Regions from separate parts of the Pseudorhodoplanes sp. genome, predicted to be linked through region 2. Evidence: riboswitches for the same ligand, from Rfam matches in the RefSeq annotation. Region 2 holds a riboswitch; the other holds the start of a gene.
What was found. Region 2 has a riboswitch for thiamine pyrophosphate ahead of thiC (phosphomethylpyrimidine synthase ThiC). Riboswitches for the same ligand answer to the same signal wherever they lie in the genome.
Positions count from the first base shown of each region.

Region 1: another riboswitch for thiamine pyrophosphate. It lies ahead of thiM (hydroxyethylthiazole kinase); the one in region 2 lies ahead of thiC (phosphomethylpyrimidine synthase ThiC).

Region 1 is NZ_JCABZI010000010.1:92,246-101,992, forward strand. It holds gene AC5I5I_RS14235 (DMT family transporter) at 1-840, shown strand, start outside; gene AC5I5I_RS14240 (Lrp/AsnC ligand binding domain-containing protein) at 844-1,080, opposite strand; gene AC5I5I_RS14245 (HupE/UreJ family protein) at 1,204-1,791, opposite strand; gene AC5I5I_RS14250 (HupE/UreJ family protein) at 1,788-2,369, opposite strand; gene AC5I5I_RS14255 (FAD-dependent oxidoreductase) at 2,371-4,038, opposite strand; gene AC5I5I_RS14260 (Bug family tripartite tricarboxylate transporter substrate binding protein) at 4,139-5,122, shown strand; TPP riboswitch at 5,276-5,388, shown strand; gene thiM (hydroxyethylthiazole kinase) at 5,378-6,172, shown strand; gene thiE (thiamine phosphate synthase) at 6,169-6,831, shown strand; gene thiD (bifunctional hydroxymethylpyrimidine kinase/phosphomethylpyrimidine kinase) at 6,828-7,640, shown strand; gene AC5I5I_RS14280 (TRAP transporter substrate-binding protein) at 7,641-8,708, shown strand; gene AC5I5I_RS14285 (GNAT family N-acetyltransferase) at 8,633-9,747, opposite strand, start outside.
Region 2 is NZ_JCABZI010000014.1:264,688-274,434, forward strand. It holds gene AC5I5I_RS21040 (YiiG family protein) at 1-271, opposite strand, end outside; partial or broken gene AC5I5I_RS21045 (DUF2200 family protein) at 365-560, opposite strand; gene AC5I5I_RS21050 (antibiotic biosynthesis monooxygenase) at 627-923, opposite strand; gene thiC (phosphomethylpyrimidine synthase ThiC) at 1,037-2,995, opposite strand; TPP riboswitch at 3,099-3,206, opposite strand; gene AC5I5I_RS21060 (alkaline phosphatase family protein) at 3,325-4,971, shown strand; gene AC5I5I_RS21065 (Bug family tripartite tricarboxylate transporter substrate binding protein) at 5,030-6,010, shown strand; gene AC5I5I_RS21070 (DUF4403 family protein) at 6,035-7,624, opposite strand; gene AC5I5I_RS21075 (hypothetical protein) at 7,811-9,064, opposite strand; gene AC5I5I_RS21080 (TAXI family TRAP transporter solute-binding subunit) at 9,108-9,747, opposite strand, start outside.

The DNA.
Region 1 (9,747 bases), on a different contig from region 2:
GTGGGCGAATCGGCGCCGGTTGGACAGGTGGTTTTTTTCCGTGCCGCGTTCGGGATGGTTCCGATCACGCTTTTCGTGCTGTTCCGCGGCGAACTCTCGCAAATGATCCGCACGCGCCGAGTCTTCGGCCATGCCGGACGCGGGGTGTTCAGCGTCGGCGGGATGTTCCTGAACTTCGCCTCGCTTGCGAGACTTCCGGTGGTCGATGCCACTGCTTTTTCATTTGCCTCGCCACTGGTCACGGTGGTGCTGTCCGCGATCTTCCTGAAAGAGCGCGTTCGCATCTACCGCTGGTCGGCCGTGGTCCTTGGATTCGTCGGCGTCCTGGTGATGCTGTGGCCGCACTTCGATCCGTCGCGCTATGTGGGAATGGCCACCACGGCCACGGCGATCGGCGCGATCTGCGGCCTGACCGGCGCCATCATCAATGCCGGCGCGGTGATCCAGACGCGCAGGCTTACCCATACCGAGACGACGTCGTCGATCGTGTTCTATTTCTCGCTATTCTGCGCACTCGCCGGACTTGCGACGTTGCCATTCGGCTGGATCATGCCGACACCGACGCAGCTTCTGGCGCTGATCGCGACCGGCCTGATCGGCGGCTTGTCGCATATCTTTCTGACGGAGAGCTACCGCCACGCGCCGCAATCGGTGGTCGCGCCATTCAACTATACGACCATGCTGTGGGCGCTGGTCTTCGGCTATGTGTTCCTGGGTGAGATTCCCGTACCGATCGTTCTAGTCGGCGCCAGCATCATCGCGATTGCCGGGCTGATCGTGGTGTTCCGGGAGCGCCAGCTCGGCAAGCGCGAGATCGACGCGCCGCCGCCGACGCCGTAAGCGTCAGAATGCCTTGAAGGTGATGATGGTCAGGGTGTCCTGAATACCCGGGATGACCTGAACCTTCTCGTTCACGAAATGGCCGATATCGACCGACGGGTCGACATAGAATTTCACCAGCAGGTCGTAATGGCCCGCGGTCGAATAGACCTCGGAGGCGATCTCGGCATCGGCGATCGCGTTCGCCACCTGGTATGACTTGCCCATGTGGCACTTGATCTGAACGAAGAAGGGAATCATCGCACGTCTCCGCAAGCCCCAGGGGCCATTTCAGGCCAATCCAGCAAAAAGCCGAATGCTTGGCAAGCGAGAGCATGCCTCCGAAGCCGAAACCGGTCTTCATGCAGATCGCAACGCATGCGGCTACACCGCGAGCCGCAGCGCCAGCACCATGATCGCGCTGGCGGCGATCCACGATCCGGCAATGCGAACGGATACGCTCCGGATGCGCTGGGGCAGGGCGCCAGACAGCCACGCGGATGCGGCGGCGAGTGCGATCGCCGCGGTCACAATGCCTGCCAGGGAGAGTGCGGTCGCCTGCACGGACAGTACCGGCGGAACGGAATCGAACATCAGCGCGCCGGCGATCGTGGCGGTGAGGCCGGCAACAACCGGAAGCGGCAGCAACAGGCCGGCCGCGAGAACCAGACCGATTGCGGCACTCAAGGCCAGAAGGAGCGTCTCGGCCCGGGTCGCGCTATAGGCCATTGCGATCAAGGCACAGGATACGCACGCGGCGATCAGGAATGCCGCGAGCAGCAGGGCTTGAGCCGACCTGGTGAATCGGCCGGCCATCAGCCCGAGCGCGATCAGCGTGAGCGTATGCGCCGGTACGAGAAGCGGATGCAGCAGCCCGCCCGGAAATCCACCGATGCCAGGAATGACGGTGTGGGCTTGCGCGGCCGCCGACGTGAGACACAGGAGCGCAGCGGCGAGCGCCGCTCGTGTCATATCAATCGGCCGAGAAACACGAGGCCGGCGATGGCGATAGCACTGCCTGCGGCACGCACCGCCACGCGCCCGGCGGGATGCTGGGTCAGCATTCCGAAGGCGATACCGGCAAGATGCAGCAAGCCGGTTGCGATCACGAAGCCCAGCGCATAGCCCAGCGCGTTGGCGCCGTCCGGCAATTCGGTGCCGTGGGCGTGGCCGTGGAAGATCGCGAAGGCCGCGACCAAGATCGCGGCGACCGCGATATGCGGTTTGGCCGCCAGCGCTACCATCAGCCCGAGCACCACGGCGGACACCGCAATCCCGATTTCGATCCCGGGCAGCGGGACGCCGAGAATGCCGAGCACACCGCCCAGCGCCATCACCAGCGGAAACACGACCGGCAAAACCCAGATCGCAGGCAGCCCGAGAAACGCACCCCACAGTCCGACCGCGAGCATGGCCGCGACATGGTCGGGCCCGAGCAGCGGATGCATGAAGCCGCCGGCAAAACCGCCGGCCAGGCCTTCGCCAGTATGCGCGAAGGCCGGCGTCGCGCATGCGATCGTGGCCAGCGCGATGGCGGCGATCCGCTTCACGTCAGGCGGCCTTGCGCGCGGCCGCGACTGCCGCACCACGGAGCAGGTCGATCAGCGCCAGCGGGTCAGAGGGTTCGCTGTCGCCGCGCCAGGCGATGTGCTGGTCGGGCCGGATCAGCGCGAGCTTGTGCTGATAGAGGTCCCCTGCACATTCGGCAGGGAGGTCGACCACGACCAGCGGCATGCCGCGATGCGCAGCCGCCTGCACAATGCCGTCGATTGACACCGCAGGATCGAAGCGCAGGATCGAATAATCCGGTCCGAGCAGATCGTAGAGCGACTGCCCGTTCGGCAGGAAGAAATGCGGCGCCCGGCAACCCGGCACCGTGGACGGCGTGAAGTCGTACATCGTGTAGGTCGGATGCTCGCCATCGTCATAGGCGATGACCGGCGATTGCGAGTAGAAATAGCCGAAATTCAGCCCGCCGCAGCAATATTGGTGAACGTTGAGATCGTAGGCTTCCTGGCCGACGCGTGCGCGCACGGCATCGCCTTCCGGTCCGGGCAACTCGACCTCGGGCGGAGTGCCTTTGCGCTGGCGCATGTTGTTGAGCGCCATTTCCATCGCGAATTTGGAGACCTGCTCGGTGATCGGCTGGCGCTCGCGTTCATAGGCGTCCAGCAACGACACTGGCGCCCAGCCATTGAGGACGGCGGCCAGCATCCAGGACAGGTCCATTGCATCGGCGATCCCGGCATTCATGCCGTAGCCGGCATAGGGCATCCACAAATGCGCGGCGTCGCCCGCGATAAAGGCGCGGCGGTCCCGGAAGCGGTCGGCGACCAGACGACGACCGGTCCAGTCTTCTTTCGATACGATTTCGTATTCGAAATCGTCCGGCACGCCGAGAATGGTGCGGATCGCCCAGTCGCGGTCGATCGAGTCGAAGTCCGGCTCCCCCTCATAGAGATGATTGTGGATCAGCCAGGTCTCCTTGCCGTCGATCGCGATCACCGTGCCGCAGCGGCGGGGATTGAGCGACAGATACATCCAGGCCCGCTTGCCCGGCATCATGCCGAGGAGCTGCGGGGCGCGGATGCAGGTCGATTGCACACGCTGGATCACCGGTGTTCCGGACAGCGTTGCGCCGATCGCGCGGCGCACGATCGACCGGCTGCCGTCGCAGCCGGCGAGATATTTCGCGTCGATGCGGAAGGTCTCGCCGCTGTCGAGGTCGCGCGCGGTCGCGGTGACGCCGTGATCGCCCTGCGTGAAATCCTCGACCACCGTCCGATTGAGGATGCGCACACCCGGCATGGCGGCGGCATGGGCGAACATCACCGGCTCGAGGAATTGCTGGTTGATGCGGTGCGGCGGTTCCGGCGTCGGCCACCAGGTGTCGGGACCGCCGGTCGCGGTGTAGCGCTCGTCGCGCGCCGGGATCGGAATGCGGGCCAGTTCGATGCCGGTCGAGGTGGTGCGATATGAGGCGTCGTTCGGGTAGTCGGAGGGCAGTCCGGTGTCGCGCACTTTCTGCGCCAGCCCGAGACGGCGGAAGGTCTCCATCGTGCGGGCGGAGACATGGTTGCATTTCACGCTCGGCGGCTCGCCCGGATAACGGGTTTCGGCCACAAGCACATCGATCCCCCGCCACGCGAGGTCCATGGCGAGGGTGAGGCCCACTGGGCCGCCGCCCACGATCAGAACGCTGGTCTTTTCCTGTCTCATGTCACGCTGTCGCAAGTTGAGGGCTGCACTTCTATCACGGAAGCGGATCGCATATCATTGCTGCACACGGGATGAAAGATAAGCTCGGGAGGAGCATAGAATGTCCTTTTTTTCGCGGGTTTCCGCTTTGGGCCTTGCGGCGCTGCTGTCGCTGACGGCCGTTGCCGCCGCCCAGAATTACCCCAATCGCCCGATCCGGCTGGTCGTGACATTTCCGCCCGGCGGCAGCACGGATCTGCTCGCGCGCGCCATGCAGCCGTATCTGGAAAAGGCGCTCGGTCAGCCGATCGTGGTGGAAAACCGGCCCGGCGCCGGCGGTGATATCGGTGTCGACGTGGTGGCGAAGGCTGCGCCCGACGGCCATACGATCGGAATCGGGGCGGCCGGCGCATTGTCGGTCAATGTGAGCCTCAAGGACAAGATGCCGTATGACGTCCAGAAGGACCTTGAGCCGGTCACGTTGCTGACCGCCATTCCCTTCGTGATGGTTTCCGGTCCGGGCTTCCCCGGCAAGACGCTTGCCGATGTGGTGAAGATCGCAAAGGAGGACCCGAAGAAACTGTCGATCGGGCACGGCGGCAACGGGACGGCGATGCATCTGTCGTCGGAATATTTCAACCACCTGACCGGCGTCAAGATTCCGCTCGTGCCCTACAAGGGATCGGGCCCGGCGACGCAGGACGTCGTCGCAGGTCACATCCCGCTCGCAATCGTGGACATTCCGTCCTCGCAGGCGATGATCAAGGACGGCAAGATCAAGGTGCTCGGCGTGACCAGCACCAAGCGCGATAACCACGTGCCCGATGCGCCGACCTTCATCGAAAGCGGGCTCCCCGGTTACGAATCGATTGGATGGTTCGGTCTCGTCGCCCCGGCGGGAACACCGCCGGACATCATCAAGAAGCTGAACGAGGTGTTCGTCGCCGCCATGAACGACCCGACCGTCAAAGAGCGTATCCATCAGGGTGGAGCCGAAGCACGGCCGACCACGCCGGCGGAGTTCGCGGCGTTCATCAAGAAAGAGACCGACAAGTGGGCCGAGATCATCAAGGCGGCGGGACTGAAGGAACCCAAGCAGAATTGACCTCATCAGCATGCATCATTCCGGATCGCACGAGGTGCGATCCGGAATCGGATCACTGGCTGCATGGCTGACGGGTTTGAATTCCGCGGGCTCGCATTCCGGAAAACGACCGCCGGGCGGCTTGCATCGCCGCGGAAGCCGGCCTAGATAATCAGCAATCTCATGGGGTGCCCGACGGATCGTCCGTCGCGCTGAGAGGCGGCTACGCCAACCCATTGAACCTGATCCGGGTCATGCCGGCGGAGGGAGTGAGATATGCGTGCCCCCGAGGGCGGCCCTGACAGTGTTGGCTCTGCCGGCGTCGAACACCTTGCCCACCATGCTGCCGACCTGATCGAACGCCTGCGCCTGCGCCAGCCGCGTGTGCATTGCATTACCAATGCGGTGGCGCAGAACTTCACGGCCAACCTGCTGCTCGCAGCGGGGGCGGTGCCATCCATGACCATCGCGCGCGCGGAAGTCGCTGCGTTTGCATCGCGTGCGGATGCGCTGCTTGTGAATCTTGGAACATTCGATGCGGAACGCAGAGCCGCGGCGGACCTGGCGATTGTCGAGATCCGGGCAGCGGCCAAGCCATTCGTGCTCGATCCGGTCTTGATCGATCGTTCGCCGCCACGTGCCGCCTATGCACGCGGGTTGCTGTCGCATCGCCCGTCGGCGATACGCATGAATGCTGCGGAGTTTGCCGCCCTGTCTGGCGACGGCGCGCCGCAGGCGTTTGCGAAGGAGCAGCAGACGATCGTTGCCATCACCGGAGAGACCGACCTTGTGACCGATGGCAGGCGGACGTTCCGGATCGCCAACGGCCATCCGCTGATGGCGAGGGTCACTGCGATGGGGTGCGCGGAATCGGCGGTGGTGGCGGCTGCTCTTGCAGTCCAGCCCGATCAGCTGATGGCGGTTGGCGGAGCGCTCCTGATGTTCGGGATCGCCGGAGATATCGCCGGCGAGACCGCGAACGGACCGGGTACCTTCGGCGTTCATATCCTTGACGCGCTGTTCAACCTCGATCCCGCGACAATTCTTGCGCGTGCAAAGGTTTCATCATGAGTGTCGATCTTCGTCTTTACGCACTGGTCGATCCCGACCGCAGCGGCGGACACGAACTGGGCGCGTTGTCGCGCATGCTGGTCGAGGGCGGCGCAACGCTTGTCCAGTTGCGTGACAAGACCGGTTCGACGAAGCGCATGATCGAAGAGGCGCGCGCGATCAAGTCCGCGCTTGCCGGCTCCTTCGTGCCGCTACTGATCAACGACCGGGTCGACGTCGCGCTGGCAGCGGGCGCCGATGGCGTGCATGTCGGCTGGGACGACATGCCGGTCGCCGATGCACGGCGTCTGCTCGGGCGCGAGGCCATTATCGGTCTCTCGATCAAGACCCGTGCGCAGATCGACGCGGCGCCACTCGAACTGCTCGACTATGTGTGTATCGGCGGCGTGTTCGAGACATCCTCCAAGGACAACAAGGAGCCGCCGGTGCGGCCAGAGGGCTTCGCGGCTCTCGCGGCGCAATTGCGTTCGCGTGCGCCGAACATGCCGGTCGGTGCCATTGCCGGGATCGATGACACCAATGCGGCCGATGTGATCGCGTCCGGGGCTGACGGGATCGCGGTGATCTCCGCCTTGTCGTTGGCACCCGACCCGGCAAAGGCCGCGGCACAGTTGCGCGGGATCGTCGATGAGGGGCTGCGCCTGCGGGGTGCCGCATGACAGCGATTGCAGTCACCATCGCAGGGTCCGATTCCGGCGGTGGTGCCGGCATTCAGGCTGACCTGAAGACGTTCTCCGCGCTTGGAGTCTACGGGGCGTCGGTGATTGCGGCATTGACCGCGCAGAACACCCGGGGCGTCACCGGCATTCACGATATTCCGCCGGCCTTCGTCACCGCGCAGATCGACGCCGTGTTTTCTGATCTTGCCGTCGACGCCGTCAAGATAGGGATGCTGTCGCATCCGGATGTGATCGCGGCGGTAGCCGACGGGCTGGATCAATACAAGCTGGATAAGATTGTCCTCGATCCGGTGATGGTCGCCGCTTCGGGTGACCGGCTGCTGTTGCCGGAAGCAGTCGACGTATTACGCAGGGTCTTGATCCCGAAGGCGATGGTGATCACGCCCAATCTTCCGGAGGCGGCGGCCTTGCTCGAGACGGCGATGGCGCGGACCGAAGGCGAAATGCAGGAGCAGGGCGAGAAGCTGCTCGCACTCGGTGCCAAAGCCGTGCTGATGAAGGGCGGTCATGGGTCCGGCGGCGAAAGCGTCGATCTGTTGATCGAACCGAACTCGGTCGCGCGCCTCGCTGCCGAGCGGATCGCTACGGACAACACCCACGGCACCGGCTGTACGCTGTCGTCCGCGATTGCTGCCGGGCTAGCGAAGGGACTGTCGTTGGCCGAAGCAGTGCGTGAAGCCAAGGCCTATGTCACCGCCGCGATCAAGGCATCGGATCAACTCAAGATCGGTCAGGGACACGGTCCGGTGCATCACTTCCACCAATGGTGGGGCGAAGGGAAGGACTGAATGAGCATTACGCGACGCAATCTGGTCGGGGCGGCAGCGCTCACGACGGTCGTGGCGGCGCCCAATGTGGCGCGCGCGCAAACCAGGCGCTGGCGCATGGTCACCTCGTGGCCGAAGCGGTTGCCCGGACCCGGCATGTCGGCCGAACGCGTGGCCGAGCGGATCAAGGCGCTGTCGGGCGGACGTCTGGAGATTTCGGTCTCGGCCGCAGGCGAGGTGGTGCCGGCTTTCGAAGTACTGGACGCAGTCGGTGGCGGTGTCGCCGAGATGGGGCACACGGCGTCCTTCTTCTGGCAGGGCAAGGAGCCGGCCGCGGTGTTCTACACCACCGTGCCGTTCGGGCTGACCCCGAACGAGCATGTCGCCTGGGTCGATGCCGGAGGCGGACAGGCATTGTGGGACGAACTCTACGCGCCGTTCGGCGTGAAGCCGTTCATGGCCGGCAATACCGGCGTCTGCATGGGCGGCTGGTTTCGCCGCGAGATCAAAAGCCGCGAGGATATTCGCGGCGTCAAGATCCGCTCGCTCGGTCTCGGCGGCGAGGTCTACCGCCGGCTGGGCGCGGTCGCGCAAACCACGCCGCCGGCGGAGATCCTGACCAGCCTGCAATCCGGCGTGCTCGACGCGGCGGAGTTCGTCGGCCCCGGCTCCGACATCGCACTCGGCCTCTATCGGGTGGCGCCGATGTATTACGCGCCGGGCTTCAACAAGCCGAACGGCACCGGCGAATGCGTCGTGTCGCAGAAAGCCTGGAACGCGCTCGAGCCTGACCTGAGGGCGATCGTTTCCCATGCCTGTGCGGCCGAGGCCGCGTTCGCGCTGTCGGAGATGGAGCGGCTGAACATTGAAGCGCTCAATGCGCTGGTGACGAAGCACAATGTGAAGCTGATGACGTTTCCCTCCGACCTTGTCGCGGCGGCGTCGAAGGAATCGGCCGATGTGCTGGCCGATCTTGCCAGCAGGAGTGCGACATCACGCAAGGTGCACGACTCCTATCTCGCCTTCCGCGAACGGGTCAGCGCCTGGTCCAATATTTCGCTGCGGGCGGTACTCGAGGCGCGCGGCTGATCCGCCGGCGTCTGAGTCTCGGGTTTCGGCGTCCGCGCCGGCCACATTTCGGAATAATTCGCAAACCTGCGCAGCGTCTTGTCGTGTCTGGTCGGCTCGATCACCGGAAGCAGCCAGCCCAGCAGGACGTTGAGCGCCGCCGATGTATGTCGCACGTATAGATCCAGCGGCACCAGCTTGAACCGCAGCTGAAGCTTGGGTTCGTAGCTCAGCCCGGTGCTGACCCAGCGCTTGTAGCCGTTGGCGATGCCCCATGAGGCGATGTCGCGGAAGGCGTAATAATACAGATGCAGCTTGTGAGCGACCGTGTAATCGAGGCCAAGATACTCATTGTAGATGGTGTCGCCGTGCACCATCGACACGCTGAATGCGATCGGCTTGCCCGACTGCCGCCACACAAAGAAGCGCGCCTTGTCGGGCATCGCGCGTCCGAGGTCGCACAGAAATGCTTTCGTCAGCTTCTCGAAATGCAGCGGCGATTTCTCGAAGACCTGCAGATAGAGCGGATAAACCTCGTCGATGATCGGCGTGACATCGCGCGTGACGCTCATCTCGATCGGGGCGGCCTTGTCGGCGGCGCGGAATTTGCGGCGTAGCTCCGACCGGATTTTCGAACTCACTCCGCGCCGCAGATAATCTTCGAAATCGGCATAGCGCAGGTCCAGCGCGGCCATGGGGAAGCTCGGGATCCGCGTGTAGCCGTGGTCCAGCAGGCCATCGAGATCGTCGCGATACTCGGCCGGAAATTCCTTCATCACGATCAGGCTGGCGCCGGCCTCGACCGCGTAGGCGCGCAACGCCTCGGCGAACCCCGCCGGCCCGCCGTTGGATCGGCTTGTGCCGATATCGAGATGCCCTTCGCCGGCCGAGCATCCCACCATCAGCGTGCGCAATCGCAGAAATTTCGGCCACCATGACCGCACCAACCGATCCGCGGCGCGCGATAGCGCCGGCACGCCGGCGAGCAGGTCCTGATCGAGCAGAAACAGCGGCTGGATCGCTTGAGCCCGGCCGGTCTCGTCACGGCATACGAGATAGC
Region 2 (9,747 bases):
TGCGGCAATCGGACGTGTCGTAGATCGTGTAGGTGCCGTAGATGATGCGCTCCTTGCCGGTCGGCCCGTTCTTGCCGACCCAGCTGAAATAGCGCCGCCGTGAATCGTAGGAGCGCTCCGACAGCCGGTTGATGCAGCCGACATAGGCGTTGAGTTTCTCGGTGAGCGAGGGTGGGTCGGACGGAGGTGGGTTTTGGGCAGAGGCCGGATCGACTGAGAGTGTCGCGATCAATGCGACGCTGGCAAGCGTGAGAGTATGAAACGAGGTCATGACATATCGTCCGTTTCGTCACCAGATATTGTCTCGCCGCCCAACAAGATGATGCGGTAGCGGCAGAGGCCCAAGATTAGAGCGTCCGGATCGCTATGCCCGTAGAATCGTCTCCATGGGCTTTCCCTTTGCGAGTTCGTCGATCGGTTTGTCCGAGTACTGGATTTCCTGCATCGGCGGTTGCTTGATGTCTTCCACGCGTATGCCGCAAATGACACCCTTGATCAGCGACCGCGATGCGTTTCAGTTGCGGTGCCTCCGCAATGAATGTCTCGATGTCAGTCCGCTTTTCAGCTGCGCTTCCGATGTTTTTCATGCGTCTGCTCAAATGCCGGTGTCGGCATCCTGCGATGGACTATTTCAATGCAAGGACCACGGGACCGGCCACCGCATCGGTGACGCCACGTCCGCCGCCGAGATCTTCCAGTGTGTCGCGAAATGAATCGAGCGTCTTGATCATGTTGGGCCGCGCCGCGGCGAGCGCGTCCATGTCGGTCCATTCGGCGATGATGCAGTAGCCGCGGTCACCGGTCTCGATGATTCTGGCGTGGCGCAATCCTGGCCACTCGTTATGGACGTTTCGGTGAGCGTCGAGGAAAGCCTGCTCTCGTCCTGCTTTCACCTTGAAACGCACGGCATTGAAGGCGGTCATGGGGTCCTCCGTACGGGTGCGGATCGCGTTAGCCTAATGCTCCGTGCGTGCAAAGAAAAGGCGGGTCCTGCCGAGGCATGACCCGCCTTTTGGGCCGAGCCGAAAATCCGACCTCACAACGCCCTGTTGCTCTCCTTCACCAGCGCCGCATTCTTCGCCGTGTGGGTGGCTTCCGAATCCAACGCGGTGGTGTGCGGCGCCTTGACCTTGTCCGCATCGATGTAGACCTGCCCGCCCATGGCGTTGAACTTGTCCGACATTTCCCTCATGCCGGTCTGGGCCGCGTCGAGCCCGAGCGCGGTCTTCTCGTTGTCGCCGAGGCTCGCCGCATAATCGCGCACGTCCTGCGTGATCTTCATCGAGCAGAATTTCGGCCCGCACATCGAGCAGAAATGCGCGACCTTGTGCGCTTCCTTCGGCAGCGTCTCGTCGTGATAGGTGCGCGCGGTATCCGGGTCGAGGCCGAGATTGAACTGGTCCTCCCAGCGGAAGTCGAAGCGTGCGCGTGAGACCGCGTCGTCACGGAGTTGCGCGGCGGGATGGCCCTTGGCGAGGTCGGCGGCGTGCGCCGCGATCTTGTAGGTGATCACGCCCACTTTCACGTCGTCGCGGTTGGGCAGGCCGAGATGCTCCTTCGGCGTCACGTAGCAGAGCATGGCGCAGCCGAACCAGCCGATCATGGCGGCGCCGATGCCCGAAGTGATGTGATCGTAGCCCGGCGCGATGTCGGTGGTGAGCGGTCCAAGCGTATAGAACGGGGCCTCGCCGCACTCCTTCAGCTGCTTGTCCATGTTGATCTTGATCTTGTGGATCGGCACGTGTCCGGGCCCCTCGATCATGACCTGGCAGCCCTTCTTCCAGGCGATCTGAGTCAGTTCGCCGAGCGTCTCCAGTTCGGCGAATTGCGCGCGGTCGTTGGCGTCGGCGATCGAGCCGGGCCGCAGGCCGTCGCCCAGCGAGAATGACACGTCATACTTGCGCATCAGATCGCAGATCTCGTCGAAGCGCTCGTAGAGGAAGCTCTCGCGGTGCTTCGACAGGCACCACTTCGCCATGATCGAGCCGCCGCGCGAGACGATGCCGGTGACGCGGTTCGCGGTCAACGGCACATAGGCGAGCCGCACGCCGGCATGGATGGTGAAATAGTCCACGCCCTGTTCGCATTGCTCGATCAGAGTGTCCTTGTAGACCTCCCAGTCGAGCTTGGCCGGATCGCCGTCGACCTTCTCGAGCGCCTGATAGATCGGCACGGTGCCGATAGGCACCGGCGAGTTGCGCAGGATCCATTCGCGGGTGTTGTGGATGTTGCGGCCGGTGGAGAGGTCCATCACCGTGTCGGCGCCCCAGCGGATCGCCCACACCATCTTTTCGATCTCTTCTTCCACCGAAGAGGTGACGGCCGAGTTGCCGATATTGGCGTTGATCTTTACCAGGAAGTTGCGGCCGATGATCATCGGCTCGAGTTCACCGTGATTGATGTTGCACGGGATAATCGCGCGGCCGCGGGCAATCTCGTCGCGCACGAATTCCGGCGTGATGAAGGCAGGCACCGAAGCGCCGAAACTTTCGCCATCGGCGAGTGCGGCTTCCGCGCGCTCCAGCATCTGCTTGCGGCCGAGATTTTCGCGGGCGGCAACGTAGATCATTTCCTTGGTGACGATGCCGGCTTTGGCGAATTCGTATTGCGTGACCGGTGCATCGCCGACGCCGCGCAGCGGCTTGGGCGTATTCGGGAACGCCCGCGCGAGATACTTGCCGGTCGCGTTGCCGTTATCGACCGGCTTCAGAGGCCGGCCTTCGTATTCCTCGACGCCGCCGCGTTCCTTGACCCATTGGATGCGGGTGCGGGGCAGTCCGCGCTCGACATCGATGGTCACGCTGTCGTCGGTGTAGGGCCCCGAGGTGTCGTAGACCGGGAGCGGCGGCTCGCCGGAACCTTCCGACAGCTTGATCTCGCGCAGCGGCACGCGCAGGTCCGGCGCGGCGTCCGGCGCAACGTGGATCTTGCGCGAGGCGGGCAGGGGGCCGGTCGTGACCTTCGGCGTTTCGATGTTCGGATTGTGGATGTTCATTGTTGTGGTTCCCGTTCGTCAGAAGATCACACGTGCGACATTGTTTGAGCCAAGCGATTTGGCCGCGCCGGAGGGCGCGCGCGAAAAAGGTGCAAACGGACTGAAGAGCATGGTGTCCTGTCCCTTCGCCGGCATGACCCGGATCAGGTTCAAAGGGTTACCGTGCGACCACGGAATCTCAGCCCCATTAGGGACTCCCCTCGGAACGACGCTAATGTAAGCCGTTGCGGGCGGGTGTCAACGCGCGGGATGTCCAGCCCGCATTGTTCCGTGCGGGCTTCCGGTTCATAAGATCAGCCGTACGGGATCAGATATCAGAGGCCAAAACCGTGAGCCGCCACGTCAAGAATATCCTCTTCATCATGTGCGACCAGTTGCGTTTTGACTATCTGTCCTGCGCGGGCCATCCGACGTTGCAGACCCCGAATATCGACGCGCTGGCGGCGCGTGGCGTACGCTTCACCCGCACCTATGTGCAGTCGCCGGTCTGCGGCGCCTCGCGCATGAGCTTCTATACCGGCCGATATGTCTCCTCGCACGGCGCCGCCTGGAACGGCTTTCCGCTCAAGGTGGGCGAGATGACCATGGGCGATTATCTGCGTCCGCTCGGTCTCGACACGGTGCTCGTCGGCAAGACCCATATGGAGCCCGACAGCGAGGGCATGGAGCGGCTCGGCATCGATCCGCAATCGATCATCGGCGTGCGGGTCTCCGAATGCGGCTTTGATCCGTACGAGCGCGACGATGGCCTGCACGGCGTAGGGCCGGATGGCCGCTTTGAGCCCAACAATCCGCGTTACAACGTGTGGCTCAATGAGAAGGGCTATGCGGGCGACAATCCCTGGCACGACTACGCCAATGCAGCGGAGGGCGAGGGCAATGCGCTCGCCTCCGGCTGGGCGATGCGCCATGCGCGCAAGCCGGCCCGGGTGGCGGAGGAGGATTCCGAGACGCCGTACATGACGCGGCGTGCGATGGACTACATGACCGAGGCGGGTGACCGTCCCTGGTGCCTGCATCTGTCCTACATCAAGCCGCACTGGCCCTATATCGCGCCCGCGCCCTACAATGACATGTACGGTCCGGACGATGTGATCTCTGCCGTGAAGAGCGAAAGCGAGCGCGTCGATCCGCATCCGGTCTATCGCGAGTTCATGAACCATCTGGTCGCGCGCAATTTCTCGCGCGACGAGGTGCGGCGTGAGGTGATCCCGGTCTATATGGGCCTGATCAAGCAGATCGACGACCAGCTTGGCCTGTTGTTTGCGTTCATGCGCGGGCGCGGTCTGCTCGACAATACGCTGATCGTCTTCACGTCTGACCACGGCGATTATCTCGGCGACCACTGGCTGGGCGAGAAGGACCTGTTTCACGCGCCGTCGGTCAACATTCCGCTGATCGTGGTCGATCCATCGCCTGCGGCCGATGCCGCCCGCGGCAGCGTGTGCGACGCGGCGGTTGAATCGATCGACCTGTTGCCGACCTTCCTTGATATTCTTGGCAGCGATCCGCGCGAACAGTCGCACCGGCTGGAAGGCCGTTCGCTGCTACCCTGGCTTCGTGGCGAGATGCCTGCGGTGTGGCGCGAGATTGCGTTCAGCGAATACGATTATTCGATGTTTCCGGCGGCGGTCCGGCTGGGAGTGGCGCCGCGCGATGCGCGGCTATTCATGGCGGCCGACAAGCGGTGGAAATATGTCCACGCCATCGGCTTCCGGCCGATGCTGTTCGACCTGCAGTCCGATCCCGAAGAGTTTCGCGATCTCGGCGCCGACCCCGCCTATGCAGCGGAGCGCGAGCGGCTTTCCGCCGCGCTGGCGGACTGGGGATTGCGAATGTCGCAGCGCACGACGATTTCGGAAGCGCAGATTCTGAAGGGGCGCGGCAGGTCGCAGCGTAAGGGCATCCTGATCGGGGTCTGGGACGAAACCGACATTCCGCAGGACTTATGGAGTGCGTATCGCGGTGAAGGGTGATTCACCGGCGCCGAGGCGGTAGCATTCCGGAAATAAAACGCGTGTTCGGGAGGAATGCATGCTTGCTCGCAGAATTGTTCTGTCCGCTGCGTTTGCGGCCGCACTTGCCGGGACGCTACCATGTCCGGCGCTTGCTCAACTCGGCGGCGACCAGCCGATCCGTATCATCTTCCCGTTCACCGGGGGCGGGACCGGTGATGCGCTGGCGCGCCTGGTCGCCGACAAGATGCGCGCCGAGCTTAACCGTCCGGTGATCGTCGAAAACCGCACCGGAGCCGGCGGACGGATCGGTGTGAATGCGGTGAAGAATGCGGAGCCCGACGGCACGACGCTTCTGATGGTGCCGATCGCGCCGGTCGCGGTGTACCAACTGGTCTACAAGAATCTGGAATACAATCCGTTCACCGATCTCGTGCCCTTGGCGCAGCTCGGCACCTTCGACTTCGGCATCGCGGTCGGCCCGAAGGTGCCCGTGAAGTCGCTGAAAGAACTTGTCGCCTGGGCGAAGGCCAATCCGAACGAAGCCAATTACGGCACGCCGGCTGCCGGCACCTTGCCGCATTTTCTGGCCGCTTTGTTCGGTGAGCGCGCCGGGATCGACTTCCGGCACGTGACCTATAAAGGATCGGCGGGAGCTTTGACCGACCTGATCGGCGGGCAGATCGCGGCGGTCGTAACCACGACGGCCGACCTGATGGAAATGCACAAGGGCGGCAAGCTGCGCGTGCTAGCGACCTCCGACGCGCAGCGCTCGAAATTCCTGCCCGATATCCCAACTTTCCGCGAGGTCGGCTTCGATCTTCAGGCGACGGGCTGGTACGGGATGTTTGCGCCGGCCAGGACCCCGCCGGATGTGATCGAACGGCTCAACAGGGCGATCGTGAACGCCATCAAGTCGCCGGACGTGAGCGAGCGCATGCTCACCTTTGCGATCGAGCCGACCGGCACCTCCGCCGCCGAGCTCGGCGCGATCATGAAGCGCGACGCCGCCTTCTGGGCGCCGGCGGTGAAAGCGTCGGGCTTCACGCCCGACAAATAGCGGCCTTCTTGTCGCGGCCGGTCGCTACTTCCCCGGCAGCCTGCTCACCGCAGCTCGTGCGATGCCGTCGATCTCGGCAGTGACACGCACGATCTGAGAGTCGAATTCGATGCCGACCAGGCGCAGCCCGGTGAGCTGCGCGTCGGTCTTGATGCCGTCGCCCTGCTGGCGGAAATCCGCCAGCGCCTTGTCGATGCTTTTGCGCGCATTGGCGAGCGCCGGCCGCAGATCGATGACGGAAGAGCGCGCGAGCGCGTTCTGCAATGCCGGGATGGCGGCTTTGGCGGCGACGCCCAGCAACCCGAAGGCCGCATCCGATTCGACAGCGAGTGCGATGTCGTCGAGGCGCATCGTCTGCCGCTCTTGATCGAGCGCGGGCTTGCCCGAAACATGGATCGTTGCCTCGCTGCCGAAACCAAACCAGCTTTTGCGTTCCTGCGCTTTCACCAGCATCGAGACGACCACCCGGTCGCCAGCGGTGGCCGCGACCGCCCGCAGCACCGTGATCTGCGCCGCGCCCGAACCGTCCTCAGGAAAGGTCTTGCCGGTCAGTTGCGTATCGATCAGCCGGTTGAGTTCGGCGAACGGCACGTCGATCGGCACGCCGATTGCGATCTTGCCCTGATCCATCGGCGGCACCAGGTCGAGCTTCGTGGGAAACGGGCAATCCGGTTTGGTTTGTTGCGGCACGATGCGGGTTTCGGCCTGCATGCCGAGCGTGATCGTCACGTTGTTGGCGTCGACGCGCGGCTGCGACGCGAATGCGCGGACGGGCTTCGTTTCCAGCCACAGCGGCGGCACGCCGGCGGCCGTCGACTCGAGCGGGATTGAGCGGCATATCTTGATCCATTCGCGGCGCGCGGCATTCTCGATGAATAGGTCGTCCCGCACGCGCGCGGCCAGCGCCAGCATCTGGTCGGACATCGCACGATCGACCAGAGACCTGATCTCGCGGGCGCCGTTGAACTTCACGCCGGCGACCTGGAGATTGGCTTCGGCAAGGTCGGTCTTGCCGGAAAGATTCGCCTCCAGCCTCCAGCCGGTGGTGATCTTGGGGCGCGACGTGATCGTCACGCGGCCCTTGAGATCGGCATGAAGGTCGATCGGCCGGCCATTCTTGGCCGCATTCTTGGCGGCATCCTTGGTGGGATCCGTTCCGTTGCGCTCCTGTTGCGCCTTCTCGCCGGTCAGGACGCCGATCAGGCTGTTGAGTTGTGCCGGAAGCTGTCCAGTGACGCGCAACGTGCCATTCAGATCGGCGGCAACGATCAATCCGTCGGCGCGGCCGGTGAGCGTCAGGGGCGCCCGCTCGAGAGTGTAGCCGACCTCGGCCTTGGACAGCACTTTCGCGATCGGGTTGTCCGGTTTGCCCGACAGGCTGCGCGGCGCGGCATTTTCCATCGCCTGGCGGATCGCCGGAATAGCGATGGCGACGGGCGCAATGATCACACTCGGCCGTGTGGCCGGCGGCAGGGCTGGCGTCTCTGCAAGAACGGGGCGTTGCGGTTCGACGGTCGGCGTCAGGAAATTCAACGCCCACAGCGTTCCGAAGAAGAACACGATCGCAACCACGATCGCTGCTGCGATCTTGAGCGTCCTTGTGAGACCGAACATGCTGCGATGGACCCCGGCGGACCAATCCGATCGCTGGACCAGATGGCGAAGACACTAAGGCTTCCACCAAAAGATACCAGACCGGCCGTGTCCCCGGGAGCTTATCGCAGGCGCATCGGCGCGAATTTGTGGCGGGGAAGGGGGCATCCCGGGGGGCCTAACCCCCGGGATGACAGGGAAACCAAGTCAGTTGCTACGTGACGCCATCATCGCCTGAAGGCGGTGCGGCGCCTCTGACGAACCCAGCGCGCGCGCCCGTTCGTACCAGAAGGACGCCTTGACGATGTCGGGCTCAAGCCCACGCACCTTGAACCGGTCGAGCACCACCGGATCGTAGGTCGATGCGATGGCGAAGGCGGAAGACGAATCTCCGGCCTCGGCCGCGCGTTCAAGCACCGTGCGGGCGCCGACAAAGTCGCCGCTCGAGATATAGTCGTCGCCCATCTTGCGCAGCATCGCGATCTCTTCCTCGCTGAGATTGCGCGTGGGTGGCGCACTGGCCTTGGTCGAAGCAGGTGCGGCGGCAGGCATCTGCGCCGCAACGGATTCACGCGACGGCGGTGCTTGCCATCCCGCCGGCTCCGGCTGTTTGACGGCTTCCGGTGCGGGCCAGGCGGCCATCACCGTTTCCCGTTGCTGCGGCGCGCGGCCGATGGCTTCGGTCTTGACCGGGATGGCCTTGGCCTGCAGATCTGCGCTCGCTAGCGCCACGCGCGTGGATGGCGCGGGCGACTGATCCTGCTGCTTCTGGGCCGCATCCAGCCTTGCCTGCAGGGTCGAGGCCCGGCCTTCGTTGAACACCGCTGACGCATTGGCCGACAATTCCACGATCGGCCCGCGAATTTTATCCATCACAAAGGATGGAACGTCCTTGATCGCGATGGCGGCCACGATCGCGGCGCCGGTTGCGGCCAGGCCGAAGCGCAGAAAGATGCTGTTCGCCTTGCTGCGGCTGCGTTTGCGTGGTCGCGGCCAATGTTCGCCAACCGGCTCGGGGATCGGCTCCGGATCCAGCGAGCGCGCCAGGAGCCAGGGCGGCGTGCGCGGGTCGCGGAAAGCCGCACGCACGGTCTGCACATCGACCGAGAATTGATGCGGATCGCTCCGCCCGGCCTCGCTGGCGGATGTGGTGACGGCCGGACTGTCCTGGTCCGTCTCATCCGCGGTCTGCAATTCCTGTTGTTGCGCGATCCGCTCCGCGGCGGCCCGGCTCACGTCAGCGAGCCGTGACACCTCCTCGTCGCCGCCATGGCTGCTGGCGATCATGGCACGCAGGCTGATCTCGATCTCGTCGAGGATCCGCGCATCGTGATCGGTCTCGATACCGGGCGGATGCTCCGGTTCGCCCGGCATGTCCGGGCTATGGTCCCGCGTCCGTTCTGGCGCGGCGGGTGAAACAGGGTCGAACCGATCGAGCGGGAACGGGCTCGTTGTACTCATGACGCAACTCCCTCAAACATCCATCACGCTTCGAAGGCCGGGTTCATTTCCGGCTCTTGCTGCGCACAACGGGCTTCGCCTCGGTGGTGCTTTCATTCCGGGCCGCCATCGCTTCCTGCCGGTCGCGCCAGGCGAGAAACTCGGCGAACAAGGCGTCGCGGCTTTGCGGCGTACGATCTGCATCCCGCTTGTCGGCGCGCTGCAGATAGCTCTGGAAGTCGCGGTTGAGATTGGACGAAGCGTTGGCGGCCGGCTGGGTCGCTTCGAGCTTCTGCAACTCCCTCTCGGCGGAATCGAGCCGCGTCCATCCCGGAACGGTCGCCGCCAGATTGACGTCGCGCCATTTCGGATGGAACGGGGGCTTCTGGAATTTGCTCCAGTTGGCGAACATGCGCTCGGTCAGGCGCTCGATCTTTTTCTGACGCTCAGTGCCCTTCGCCCAGTTGAAGGCCGCAAGCACCGCCGGCACCGCGATGGTGTGGACCTTGCTCTGACCCTCCGGCATCAGGTTCGGATACTGATCCGCGGTGAATTCGCCGATGGTGTAATAGTCGGCGAACACCTTCGAGAACGGCACCGGCAGCAGATGCAGCCCGGCTTCAGCCGGAATGCGGGAGAAGAAGTCGATCGGCTTGCCGACAAGCCGTATCATCGCCGCGAGCTCGCCGCTCTTCAGTTGCTGC